3 regions of the Corynebacterium ihumii genome follow, and region 1 is predicted to be linked to each of the others. Evidence: predicted binding sites of a transcription regulator. Region 1 holds the regulator's gene; each other region holds the start of a gene.
The links. The regulator LexA, encoded in region 1, represses DNA repair genes until DNA is damaged. The targets are predictions, from matches to a motif close to CGAACANNTGTTCG.
Positions count from the first base shown of each region.

Region 2: the regulator LexA is predicted to act here: its motif matches at 1,829-1,842, upstream of CIHUM_RS04670 (HNH endonuclease signature motif containing protein).
Region 3: the regulator LexA is predicted to act here: its motif matches at 1,963-1,976, upstream of CIHUM_RS07400 (HNH endonuclease signature motif containing protein).

Region 1 is NZ_CP063190.1:1,343,424-1,347,597, reverse strand. Features, by position in the region: gene CIHUM_RS06650 (uracil-xanthine permease family protein) at 1-501, shown strand, start outside; gene CIHUM_RS06645 (HPr family phosphocarrier protein) at 577-846, opposite strand; gene CIHUM_RS06640 (DeoR/GlpR family DNA-binding transcription regulator) at 932-1,720, opposite strand; gene lexA (transcriptional repressor LexA) at 1,771-2,451, opposite strand; gene CIHUM_RS06630 (hypothetical protein) at 2,920-3,042, shown strand; gene nrdR (transcriptional regulator NrdR) at 3,099-3,557, shown strand; gene hrpA (ATP-dependent RNA helicase HrpA) at 3,573-4,174, opposite strand, start outside.
Region 2 is NZ_CP063190.1:929,679-933,852, reverse strand. Features, by position in the region: gene CIHUM_RS04675 (vWA domain-containing protein) at 1-1,546, opposite strand, end outside; gene CIHUM_RS04670 (HNH endonuclease signature motif containing protein) at 1,978-3,234, shown strand; gene thrB (homoserine kinase) at 3,231-4,160, opposite strand; gene CIHUM_RS04660 (homoserine dehydrogenase) at 4,173-4,174, opposite strand, start outside.
Region 3 is NZ_CP063190.1:1,510,029-1,514,202, forward strand. Features, by position in the region: gene CIHUM_RS07395 (DNA polymerase IV) at 1-579, opposite strand, end outside; gene CIHUM_RS07400 (HNH endonuclease signature motif containing protein) at 623-1,921, opposite strand; gene ileS (isoleucine--tRNA ligase) at 2,308-4,174, opposite strand, start outside.

The DNA.
Region 1 (4,174 bases):
CGAGCGCTGATCGGCGACGGTATTGCCACCACACTCGCCGGCGACTTCGGCGGATCCGGCACAACCACCTACGCAGAAAACATCGGTGTGATGGCGGCGACGAAGGTGTATTCCACCGCCGCGTACTGGGTCGCCGCCGTGTTCGCGATCGTGCTGGCGTTCATCCCGAAGTTTGGCGCCGTAATCTTCACCATCCCCGCAGGAGTGCTCGGCGGCGCGTGCCTAGTGCTCTACGGGCTCATCGGCATGCTGGGCGTGCGCATCTGGCAGGACAACAAGGTGGACTTCACCGACCCGGCGAACCTGACCGCGGCCGCGGTCGCGCTGATTGTGGGCATCGGCAACCTCACCCTGGATGTCGGAGCTGTGACCCTGGAAGGCATCGCGCTGGGCTCGGTCGGCATCATTGTGGTTTACCCGCTCATGCGCTGGGCGTACGACACGTTGGGGGAGGGGCAGTACCGAAAGGATTTCGAGGTGTCTCAGCCGTCGACGTTGTAGCGTCCGGCACTGATTGCACGTAAAAACGCCCGGGCGCGTGGCCCGGGCGTGAGCTCGCGGTAAAGCGAGGAGCGCTTACTCTTCGTCGAGGTTCTGCTCGATCAGCGTCCCGATCTTTTCCACGGCATCTGGGTTGTCGGAGGTCACGGTGACCTCATCGCCGTGCTCGGCGCCCATGGCCATAATCATCAGCGAGGAGGCAGCGTCCGTCTCGTCGTCATCGTCGCCACCGACAAGGGTCAGCAAAATCTCGTCATCGTACTCGCCGGCAGCATCGGCGATCACCGTGGCCGGGCGTGCGTGCAGCCCGACGGTGGAACCGACCTTTACAGTCTTGGAAGCCATTCGGGTGTCCTTTCCGTTATTTTTCATTCAGGTCTGCAACGAGTGTAGGTCGCAAACAGACGTTGATGCCAACATGTTGCTCGCGCTATTGGGTCTGTGCGAGCACGACCTCAATACCGTGCGAGCGCAGCTCGTCGACGAAGGCGGAGGGAGCCTCAGCGTCGGTGACCACCACATCAATATCCGTCAGCGGCGCGAAGCTGACCACATAGTCGTTGCCCAGCTTCGTGGAATCGCACAACACAACAACCTTGCGGGCATTCGTCACCATCGCAGCTTTCACCGCAGCTTCCTGGGCGTCTGGGGTAGAGAGGCCGTGACCGATGGACAGCGCGTTGGTGCCCACAAACGCAACGTCAGCTCGCAACAGGGCCAGTGTGCGAAGTGCAGTACTGCCGACGACCGCCTGGCTGATCGGACGGACACTGCCACCGAGTAGCTGCACATCGGGTAAACCGGAATCACTCAGCTCCAAGGCAGTCGGGATGGAGTTAGTCACCACCGAGTACTCCTTATCCCCGCGAGTCTCTGCAAGTCGCTTGCCCAAGCTGCTGATTGTTGTGCCCGAGTCCAAAAAGATCGTGCAGTTTTGCGTATCCGGTACGAACTGCAACGCGGTTTCCGCAATCGCGGTCTTGGCCGCGAGCGAGGCTCGCTGGCGGGTATCCAGCGGGATCTCCGTAGAGCGGTACGACTGGCTGGCCACCGCGCCACCGTGGACGCGCTGCACCGCGCCCTCATCGTGCAACGCAGAAAGGTCCCGGCGGATTGTTTCCGCGGTGACGTCGAAGCGCTGCGCCAACTCGGTGACATTGACGCGGCCTTCAACTGCGGTCAAAGACGCGATCTGGCGTCTCCGCTCCTCGGCGTACATCGATCTCCTGCGCTTTGGGTCTTCGTGTTTTCTCGGCGCACACGCACCGGTTACAGAGTACGGAACACCGAGATGACACGCCCCATGATCTCAGCTTCGTCGCCCTTGATCGGCTCGAAAGCGTCGTTGTGGGGCAACAGCCACACACCGGTGGAGTCGCGGTGGAACTCCTTGACCGTCGCCTCACCGTCCAGAAGCGCCGCCACGAACTCGCCCTCCTCCGCGTTCGGCTGGGAGCGGACAACAACCCAGTCGCCGTCGAGGATGCCGGCCTCGCGCATGGATTCGCCGACAACCTTGAGCATGAAGACATCGCCGTCGCCGAGCAGCTCCTCGGGCAGCGGGTAGTAGGTGTCCACGTTCTCTTCGGCGAGGATCGGAGCACCTGCAGCGATCTGGCCAACCACCGGCACGTAGCGGGCATTGCCCGAATCCTCCGGCTTCGCTTCCTGCGGCTTGCGCTGTTTGCGCCCGGTCTCTGGCAGCTGGCGCAGATCCACGGCGCGCGGCTTGTTCGGGTCGCGACGAAGGAAGCCCTTCTTCTCCAGCTCCTTGAGCTGGTATGCGACAGAGGAGGTGGACTGCAAACCAGCGGCATCGCCGATCTCGCGGATGCTCGGCGGGTAACCGCGCAGGACAACAGCGTCCTGAATGACCTGGAGGATACGGCGCTGACGGTCAGACAGTGCGTTGAAATTCGGGTTGCCGGGCTCGGCCTTCTTTCGTGCCATGACGTTCTCCTTGGGCTCGGTGGCGTAGTGCGCCTACGAACCTACCAGATAGGGCACTCATGTTCGATGGTTGCAGCGTTAGGGTGGACACCTGTCGGCTGGGGTGCTATAAATCGAACACGTAAGCGTATTCGAACAAATGAACGTTAGAACGTTCGAGCGTGTCGGCGCCGAACGTAATGTGTGCCGCGAAACGAAGGGAGACTCACCATGTCCATTGCAATCAATCCAGTACACAATGCATCCGCATCTCGCACGGGCGCCGCATCCGTGGTTCCCCCGGCGGAGATTTGGGACCTTGATTCTGTGCCGAAGCGTCGAAGCGGCGGGGCCGGTGTTCGAACCATTTCTGCGTCTCATCGAACGAGTGCTCGTTCTGTCTCAAACCGGGTTTCGGGCGGTTCTACAGAAGCGAACACGTTCGAAACGCGCCACGAGACGCGCGATACGCTCCTGCTTGGCGTATGCATGACTGCGGCGCTGCTTATCGGTTCCGCGTTCGGCGGCGTTTTCTCGGCGCAAGACCAGGATCCCTCATCGATGACCGGCAGCCAGGTCGCCCACACCGCCACGGTGGCAACGGCGCGATAGGCAGGGCGTAGACTCACGGCTACACCAAGCCTTGAAGACTCTGGGGGTGGAAAACCGTGTTTTGTCCTTTTTGCCACAACGAGCAATCCCGTGTGACTGACTCTCGGCTGGTCGAAGCCGGCTCTGCGATTCGTCGACGCAGAGAGTGCACCGAGTGCGGGGGTCGATTCACCACAGTGGAAAAGGCAGTCCTCACCGTTGTGAAACGCAACGGCGTGAGCGAACCGTTTGACCGCGACAAACTTATCGTCGGCGTGCGTCGAGCATGCCAAGGCCGCGATGTCACCGACGACGCTTTGAAACGCCTTGCCCAGGAAGTGGAAGAGACTGTGCGCGCCCAGGGCAGCTCGCAGGTGCCCGCCCACGAGATCGGCCTGGCGGTGCTTGAACCGCTGCGCGCCCTCGATGAAGTGGCGTACCTGCGCTTCGCATCGGTGTACAAGTCGTTCGAGAGCGCAGACGACTTCGAATCCGAAATCCGGCTCATGCGCCGCCGCGACCGCGAGGACTTTTAACCCGCGGTCTTGACGCTAACGCAGAGCGTCAATCTTCTTCTCAATGCGCCGCTGGCTCACCGGCTTCGGCGTACCCAAACGCTGCGCGAACAAGCTCACACGCAGCTCTTCAATCAGCCACAAAACATCCTTGTAGGCCTTGGTCTTCGTGCGACCAGCGGGCAAGGCATTCATGCGCTGCGCCAAATATGCCTTCACAGAATCAATCACTGACTGCCGGTCAGCGTCGCGGTCCGGATCCAGCCGCATGTCCTCCAGGCGGATGCGCATCGCGTCAATGTAGCGGGGCAGGTGCTGCAAGTGCCCGATGCCGTGGACAGTCACCGCGTGCTTCGGCAGGAAAAACCGCAGCTGCGACGTCATGTCGTCGATAGCCGGGCCCTCCCACTGCTCAAGCTCTGCCGCGATATTCGCGTACTCCGCCAGAGCCGGCGCCAAGGTGACCACCACGCGGCGCACCCCACCAGCGACCTGGGGGCGGATTTCTGCCACGAGCGCATCGAACTCCTCCGGCGAGCGCACCGGCCCGCCGGAGGAGAACATCAGGTCGCGGATCACGGCGACGCGGGCGTCCTCCACGAGCCCGGCGGCGCCGCCGTGCGGGTAGCGGTCCACCG
Region 2 (4,174 bases), 410 kb from region 1:
AGTCTCTTGTTCCAATTTGAAGGCGTGTCGGGTCGAAGATCTTGATCTTCACCGAGTCTGCGTCGTTGGTGACTGACTCTTTGACCTTCATATTCAGCACCGGACGCTGGCCCCAAGTCACCGGGATCTTGTAAAAGCGGTACTCGCCGGGGACGATCTTGTCGGAGTAGGTGCCCTCGCTGATTTCCGTCGCGTCGTTGAAGCCTGTGCCACCAGCGATTTCCTCCGCGGTGCCGAACGGGACCTCGCCGTCGTACTTCCCGGAGGAGATAACCTTGTCCGACCATTCCTTGGCTTGCTCTTCTTCAGGGATCGGCTCGTAGAACACGTTGACTTCGACGTTGACGTCGTCGACAAGCTCCGCGCCACCTTTGTAGATCTGCGTGGCTATCAGCCAGTTGCTCATGTCGCAGTCATCGGCTTGCTCCTCCCGCATCAACGAGACCCAGTAGGGTTCCATGGCGAACTGTGCGCTGCCCGCGATGCTGCTGGGGGATAGTTTCGTTCGTGCCTTGCCGCAGTTCTGGTCATTCTCGTTGGTTTGTGCGGAGGACTCGAGTTCTACCTGAGCATCTTGGAAGTGGCCGTCGGGCTGCCAGATCGGGGTCATAGTGATCAGCGCCTTGTGCCCCTCCGGCACGGAGACGCGGAAGTAGCGGTCGGTCTTCGCGTTCGAATCCGGGGTCACCTTCGTCTTGTACTGGCCCTGGCCAAGCCACTTGGCGTCCTCCGGCGAATCCGCAAACTCAAACGGCGTGCCCTCAACCTTGTACTTGCCAATGTCGCGCTGGGCCAGGAACTTCAGCGACGTCGCCAGGCTGCTCGCATCTTTGGCCTCGAGGAACTGACCGTTGCCGGCCTCCGCGATGCACTGCAGCTCCTTCCGAGCCGCGTCATCAACCTGGAAGCCCACCGTGTGGATCGCCAGATCAACACCATCTTCGGCCAGCTCCTTGGCCACCTCACACACCGGCGGCGGCGCACAGGAGTCGATACCGTCGGACACCAGGATGATTGAGCGCTCCCCCTCGTCGCCAAGCTCTTCTGCGGCCTTGCGCAGGGAATTGCCCATTGGTGTGTAGCCCTTCGGCTCCAACCCATTAATAGCCGAGGTGAACTTCGCCTTATCCACCCTGCCGACCGGGACGAGAGTGTCAATATCCTTACACCCCCGTTCCCGGTTATCCGGCGCATCCGACTCATTCGCGCCGTACACCGTCAGCCCCATGTTCGCGGTCTCCGGCAGCGACTCCACCAGCTCATTCGCCGCCTTCTTCGCCGATTCCATGCGTGTGCCCTCGGCGTCTGCCTCAACCATCGACGAGGATGCGTCCAAAATCAGCATCGCCTTGCTGTCTTCCGAGCCTGCGGAGGCCGTGGACGATGTCTTTGTCGACGTCGTCGATGACGACGAGGTCTCCGTCACCGTCGACACCGCCGTCGACGATTGCCCCCACGCCACCGGCGCCCATGCCAGACAACAACACACCGCAATCATCAGCGCGAGAAGAACCCTCGCGCCTTTCTGCGAAACCGTCCAACTCATTCATCCGTGCCCTTCTGTGCTGTGTGCAGAATCACTTTGGACAATAAAAGATCTTCATTACACCTGCACGCCTCGTTATCACTTTGTAAAGACCCCGACTCAGATTCTGTGACCGCAGAATCCACGCTCTTCGAAAGTCTCATCTAATACTTGAGGGTGTTCTGCGGCCGCAGAATCGCTTGACCTCCGACCGCCCAACCCTCAACCCGAGGTTGAGGGTGTTCTGCGGCCGCAGAATCATTTCCCAAACTTCGCAAACATTTTTGAAGAACCCCTTTACATCGCACACACCTTCGCTTATCCTCGACCCCACAGCGACCATCCAGCCATCGCCCAGGGGGCTTCCCGTGACCACAGCCACCAGCAAAACACTGCAGCTTATAGACGATCTAAAGTTCCACCACTGCGAATCCCACACCCACCGTGCAGACATGCTCGACGCGCTTGGCCAGCTCGACGAAGAGGACATTGCCGAACAACGTGGCGAGTTCTCCACTGCCACATGGCTCAAACGCGAGCTCAATCTGCCGCCATCCACCGCGTACGAGTATCTCCGCGTCGCCCGGGGCCTACGCCGGTTCCGCCTGCTGTATGAGACGTTCCGTTCCGGCGTGATGCCGTACAACACGATGCGTTTCCTGCTGAAATTCATGGATGAGGAAAACGAGGAAGAGCTGATTGACCTCGCGCTCATCCATGCTTTTTCCGAGCTCGAACGCATCCTCGCCGGCACCGACACCGCCGATGAGAACGAACCCGAAGAACCGTTTGTGAAGGCCGATTTCCGCGCCGACGGAATGATGGATTTCCGTGCGCTCCTTCCCGCGGTGCGCGGACAAGCACTGCTCACCGCGTTGAAGGTCGCTCAGCTCGCCAGTTACTGCGCCGAGCTACCAAACTCAGAGGAGCTCGCGGACCCGGAAAAGCTAGACGAGTTCATCGCGGCGGCCGAAGCAGAAGCAGAGTCTTGCCCACCTGATTTCACCGCGGACGGCCCTAAACCGCGGAAGTCCAAACTCGATCTGGAGTCGATTCTGCGCCCGCCCTCACGCTTCGGCCCGCCGGAGAAGAAGGACCTCTACCCCGCCTTCATCGCCATGATGGACATGGTGCGCGACAGCCCCACTAGCCCGCTTCGTTCTCCCGGCGCCCACGTCAACATCGTGCTCACAGAGGACGGCGGTGCGTGGATGCCGGAGAACACCTCGGCGAGATCCCAGGAAGTGCGAAGCTACATCGCGAACGCTACGTTGCGCCTGCACCTGCTGGACAAGAAGGGGTTGACCATCAACGTCGGCCGCGCGCAGCGCTTCGCCACAGACGCACAGGTCCTCGCACTATTGATGGCCTGGGGGCACCAGTGCGCGATGCCCGGATGCAGCCATCGGCGATTCATCGAGATCCACCACATCAAAGAATGGGAAGACGGGGGCGCCACCAACATGGACAACCTAATTCCGCTGTGTTCGAGCTGTCACTCCAAGATCAGCCACGGCCTGGCGCATATCCAGGCCCACGGTCCGGACTTGTACTTCCGTCTTAAGGACGGCACGCAGTACGTCTCAAGGAACCGCTCGCTGCCCAAGCGCACCTACAACCACCGGGGTCCGCTACGAGACACCGTTACGCCGGGCGACAGCTTCGACGAGCCGGGCGCAGGCCAGCACACGGGTCAGGCAGGCGCTTAGTCGCGAACCAGCTCAGCGGTGGCCGGACCGGCGACGTCGAGTTCGATGACGTGGAGGCCGGCGGAGCGTGCTTCGTCGAGAAGCGAAGGCTCCACCTCAGTGGTGGTGAGAACCAGCGCGGTCGGGCCGGCGCCGGAGAGGTAGGCGGCGTGACCGCGGTTGCGCAGGCGATTGACCCACTCCGCCGTCACCGGCAGGACATCTGCGCGGTACGGCTGGTGGAGGCGGTCGCGGGTGCCTTCGAAAAGCAGTTGCGGGTGGTGCTGCAGCGCCGCTGTCATCACCGCGGTGCGCGAAACGTTGAAACGCGCATCGGTGTGGGTGACGTGGCTCGGCAGCACCTTGCGCACCGCGTTGGTGGAAGCGTGGAAATCAGGCACAAGGGCGACGGCCGAAATGGAGCCGTCCACCGGGATGCGCACAGCGCGGTAGGACGGCTTGGACTGGCCGTCGACGGGGATGTCGGTCCACGACACCACTGCCCCGCCGAACGCGGATGCGCCGGCGTTGTCCGGGTGGCCTTCGAACTCGGAGGACAGCTGCACGATTGCGTCCTCGTCGAGCGGGGAGCCGGCCAGCGCGTTGGCGGCAACCACGCCGGCGACGGCGGCGGAGGCGGAGGAGCCGAGGCCGCGCGACTGCGGGATGGTGTTGTGGCACACCACGCGCAGGCCGGGCGCGGACACGTCCGCGGCGGCAAGCGCGGACTGGATGGCCTTGACCACGAGGTTAGAGCTGTCGCGGGGCAGATCGTCGGCACCCTCGCCGAAGATCTCCACCTCGAGGCCGGAGTCGGTGACCTCCACTTCCACGGTGTCGTAGATACTCAACGCGATTCCGAGGGTGTCGAAGCCGGGGCCCAGGTTCGCCGATGAACCGGGGACGGTGACCTTGACTTTCAGGCCGGGCTGCAGATCGATTGCCATTCCGAAGGCCCCTT
Region 3 (4,174 bases), 170 kb from region 1:
TTTCGACTCAGTCACAGGTCCCACGCCCCACAACTCGCTGACCGGCATCGGGTGGAGGATCTCTAGTTGCCGGTCGTGCGGAATGACAAACACACCGTCCGGCTTCGCCCGACCCGAGCCGATCTTGGCGTACTGCTTTCCTGGACCCGCGCCGATCGAACTGGGCAGGCCTGTCTCTTCCTTGATCGCCGCCCGCAGCTCGTTCGCCCATTGCTCCACGTCTTCCGGGCTCGCCCCGACCAAATCTTCCGGCTCCATGAACGCCTCGTCGATGGACAGCTGCTCCACCACGTCCACGTACCTGCCGATGATCTCGAACACCCGGCGCGACGCGACCGCGTAAACCGGCCTGCGAGGCGCCACCAGCACTGCTTTCGAACCCACCAGCCGCGCGGCCCGGTGCGTCGGCATCGCCGAGTGCGCCCCGTACTTGCGCGCCTCGTAGCTGGCGCCTGCGACCACGCCGCGGCCGGACACTCCCGCCACCAACACGGGGCGCTCTTTGAGCGTCGGGCGGGTCAGCTGCTCGCACGACGCGTAGAACGCATCCATGTCGATGTGCAGCACCCAACGGTTCATGCCCACCACTGTGCACCACCGGTAGCACCATGTTCCAATCCGATCACACGGCGAACGAATCCCCGGTGACGTACTCCATTCGCCTCGGCAGCGACCTGTTGCGCGAGACGAACCTGGCACCGTTTTTGAACGTGAAGAACAGGTCAGCCCCTTGGCGCTCGATGGTGACCACTCCGTGGCTCACCTGAGAGTGGCAGCTCGAGCACAACGGGATCAGATTGTCTAAATCAGTCATGCCTCCGTGCTCCCACTCCTTAATGTGGTGCATTTCTATGAAGCGCCTATGCGAACATCCAGGCATAGCGCATTGATACCCCCAGATCGCCAACAGTGCCTGCACTTGGCCGTCGGTGGCGAACCGCCGCGAACGGCCGACGCGGATCGTCAGTCCCGTGTCATCCAGCAAGTGCAAACGCACCATCGCATTTGCAAGGTAGCTGCGCACATCCTCAGAACAGGCTGAGCGGTTTTCCGGCATCCAACATTGACCGAACTGGTTGACCATGAGGTTGACCTGCACGCCGGGACTGCGAAGCGGACTCTTTGGGTTCGCGCGAACCATATCGATCATGGCCAACAACGCCGCGTAAACGTCTTGCTTTTCTGGAGGCCCGTACCGCGACACCGAACGCACGATGTCGCCCATGGTGATCTTCGTGCGCTTTCGCGGAGCGCGGTCTTGCTCTGATGGGACGGCGTCTTCGGCGGCAGCTGCGTCGTCGACAAGCTTCTGCACCTTCTCCGGATCCTGCAGATCATCTGGGTCCACACCCTCGAGACCGAAACTGGCAAGCTGAGCCACCTTTAACGCGGTCAGGAGCTTTTGGCCAGCTAACGCCGGAAGCCGCGCCTCGAAGGCAAGCATGCCGTCGTCGCACTCGCGGGCGCGGGCATACGGCTCAGTCGGGTCCTCCTCTTTGGGCCTTGCCCCGGCAAGCACAAGCTGGAGATCAGCAAACGACATGCTCAACGCGAGTTGGACGTATTGCTCCTCGTTGCACTCCTCCAAATACTGGAGCAGGAAGCGGACTGTCGAATACGGCATCACCCCCGATTCGAATGCGTCGAACAAGAGCCTGAACTTTCTCAGCCCTCGCGCCACGCGCACGTACTCGAATGCCGTGGCCTGCGGGAGGTTGAGCTCGCTGCGCAACCACGTTGCCGTCGACTTCTCCCCGTACTTTTCCGCAAGCTCCTGTTCGTCGAACTGCCCCACCGCATCGAGCATCCGAGCCCGGTGGTGGTTCGCCGACAATTGATTGCACTTGATCTGATCCTCGAGCACCTCTGCCGACAGGTCACTCGTTCGATCTTCTGTCCGTTCGTCCACCGCAATTGTCATGGTTGATCCCCTTACTCATGAACATTGACACCTTTATAGAACGCTCATGTGTTCGAGTCAAGGGTTTTGCAGAAAATGTCCATTGAAGTGGACAACACATACGGTTTCACGAATCCGGGGATCGAACATAAACCCCATTCACTATGCCGCTGCATAGTTGGTGCCACCCCAGTATTGGCACGAGAAACTATGCAGCTGCATAGTCAGCAACCCACACGAACGCCTCCAAAAAACTATGCCGCTGCATAGTTGGTGCCACCCCAATATTGACAAGAAAAACTATGCAGCCGCATAGTGCGAATCATCGAACGACGGTGCGACGCCCCCGCTGAGCAGCCAAAAAAGGGGCCCCACTCTGCACGAGTGAGACCCCAGCCCGAAAGAACCTAGCTGTTCTTACGAACAGTGGCGGTCACGCCATCGATGACGTCGTGACCCTCGACCGGCTCGGTGACCACGTCGAAGGATGTCGCCAGGGTTTCGGCGGCGATGTGGTCGGCGTGGGTGCGGGCCCACTCCTCCTTCTCCGCAGGCACGGCCAGCACCACAGCGATGCGGTCGGAAACGTCGAAGCCCTCGCGCTTGCGGGCATCCTGCAGACCGCGGATCACGTCGGCAGCCCAGCCCTCAGCCTCGAGTTCCTCGGTGACCTCGGCGTCGAGGACGACCAGGCCAACGGTGCCGTCGGCGTCGACACGCGCGGTGCTCTCCGGGTTCTCCGCCACCAGACGCTCGGAGTATAGCTCCGGGGTGAGCACGATGTCGCCGTCGACCACCACATCGTCTCCGCGGCGCTCGTAGTTGCCGGCCTTGACGTTCTTGATGGCACGCTGCACGTCCCTACCCAGCGACGGGCCAGCCACCTTGGCGTTAACCACGACTTCGAAGGATCCGGCCGCGTCGACGTCGTCAGTCAAAGCGACGTCCTTCACGTTCACCTCGTCGCGGATGGTGGAGCGGAACGCCTCAAGCTTGGCCGAATCCGGCAGGGCGACGGTGAGCTTCGGCAGCGGCAAGCGGTTGCGCAGCTTGTTCGCCTTGCGCACTGACGACGCCGCAGAGCACACCGCACGGGTCGCATCCATGGCGGCGACCAGCTCGGCATCCGCCGGCAACTCGGAGGCATGCGGGTAGTCCGTCAGGTGCACCGAACGGCCGCCGGTGAGCCCGCGCCAGATGACCTCGGAGACGTACGGCAAAAGCGGCGCCACCGCACGGGAGACGACCTCCAGCACCGTGTAGAGCGTATTAAACGCCTCGGGATGCGCCTCCTGGCCCTCCCAGAAACGGTCGCGGGAGCGGCGCACGTACCAGTTGGTCAGCGTGTCGGCGAAGCGACGCACCACGTCGCAGGCGTCGGCGATGCGGGTGTCGTCGAGCGCCTCGCCCACAGCTGCCACCATGTCGTGCGTCTTGGCCAGGATGTAGCGGTCGAGCACGTTGTCCGAATCCACAGACCACTGGGCGTCCGAGGACGAGTACAGCTGCAGGAACGTGTACGCGTTCCAGATCGGCAGCAGCGCCTGGCGCACGCCCTCGCGGATGCCCTGCTCGGTGACGATCAGGTTGCCACCTCGCAGGATCGGCGAGGACATGAGGAACCAGCGCATCGCGTCGGAGCCGTCGCGGTCGAAGACCTCCATCACGTTCGGGTAGTTGCCCTTGGACTTGGACATCTTCTGCCCGTCCGAGCCCAACACGATGCCGTGAGCGACGACCTTCTTGTAGGCCACGCGGTCGAACAGCGCGGTGGACAGCACGTGCTGCACGTAGAACCAGCCGCGGGTCTGCCCGGAGTACTCCACAATGAAGTCCGCGGGTTGGCGGGTGTCGAACTCCTCGCGATTCTCAAACGGGTAGTGGTACTGCGCGAACGGCATTGAGCCGGACTCGAACCAGCAGTCCAACACGTCCGGCACGCGGCGCATCATGGACCTGCCGGTCGGGTCATCCGGGTTCGGACGCACCAGCTCGTCGATGTGCGGGCGGTGCAGGGACTTCGGGCGGGTGCCGAAGTCGCGCTCCAGCTCATCCAGGGAGCCGTAGACGTCCACGCGCGGGTAGTCCGGGTTGTCGGAAACCCACGCCGGCACAGGCGAGCCCCAGTAGCGGGTGCGCGAGATGTTCCAATCGCGCGCGCCTTCCAGCCACTTGCCAAACTGGCCATCGCGGATGTGCGACGGCATCCACTCGATCTCCTGGTTCAGCTCCACCATCCGGTCGCGGATGTCGGTGACCTTCACAAACCACGCC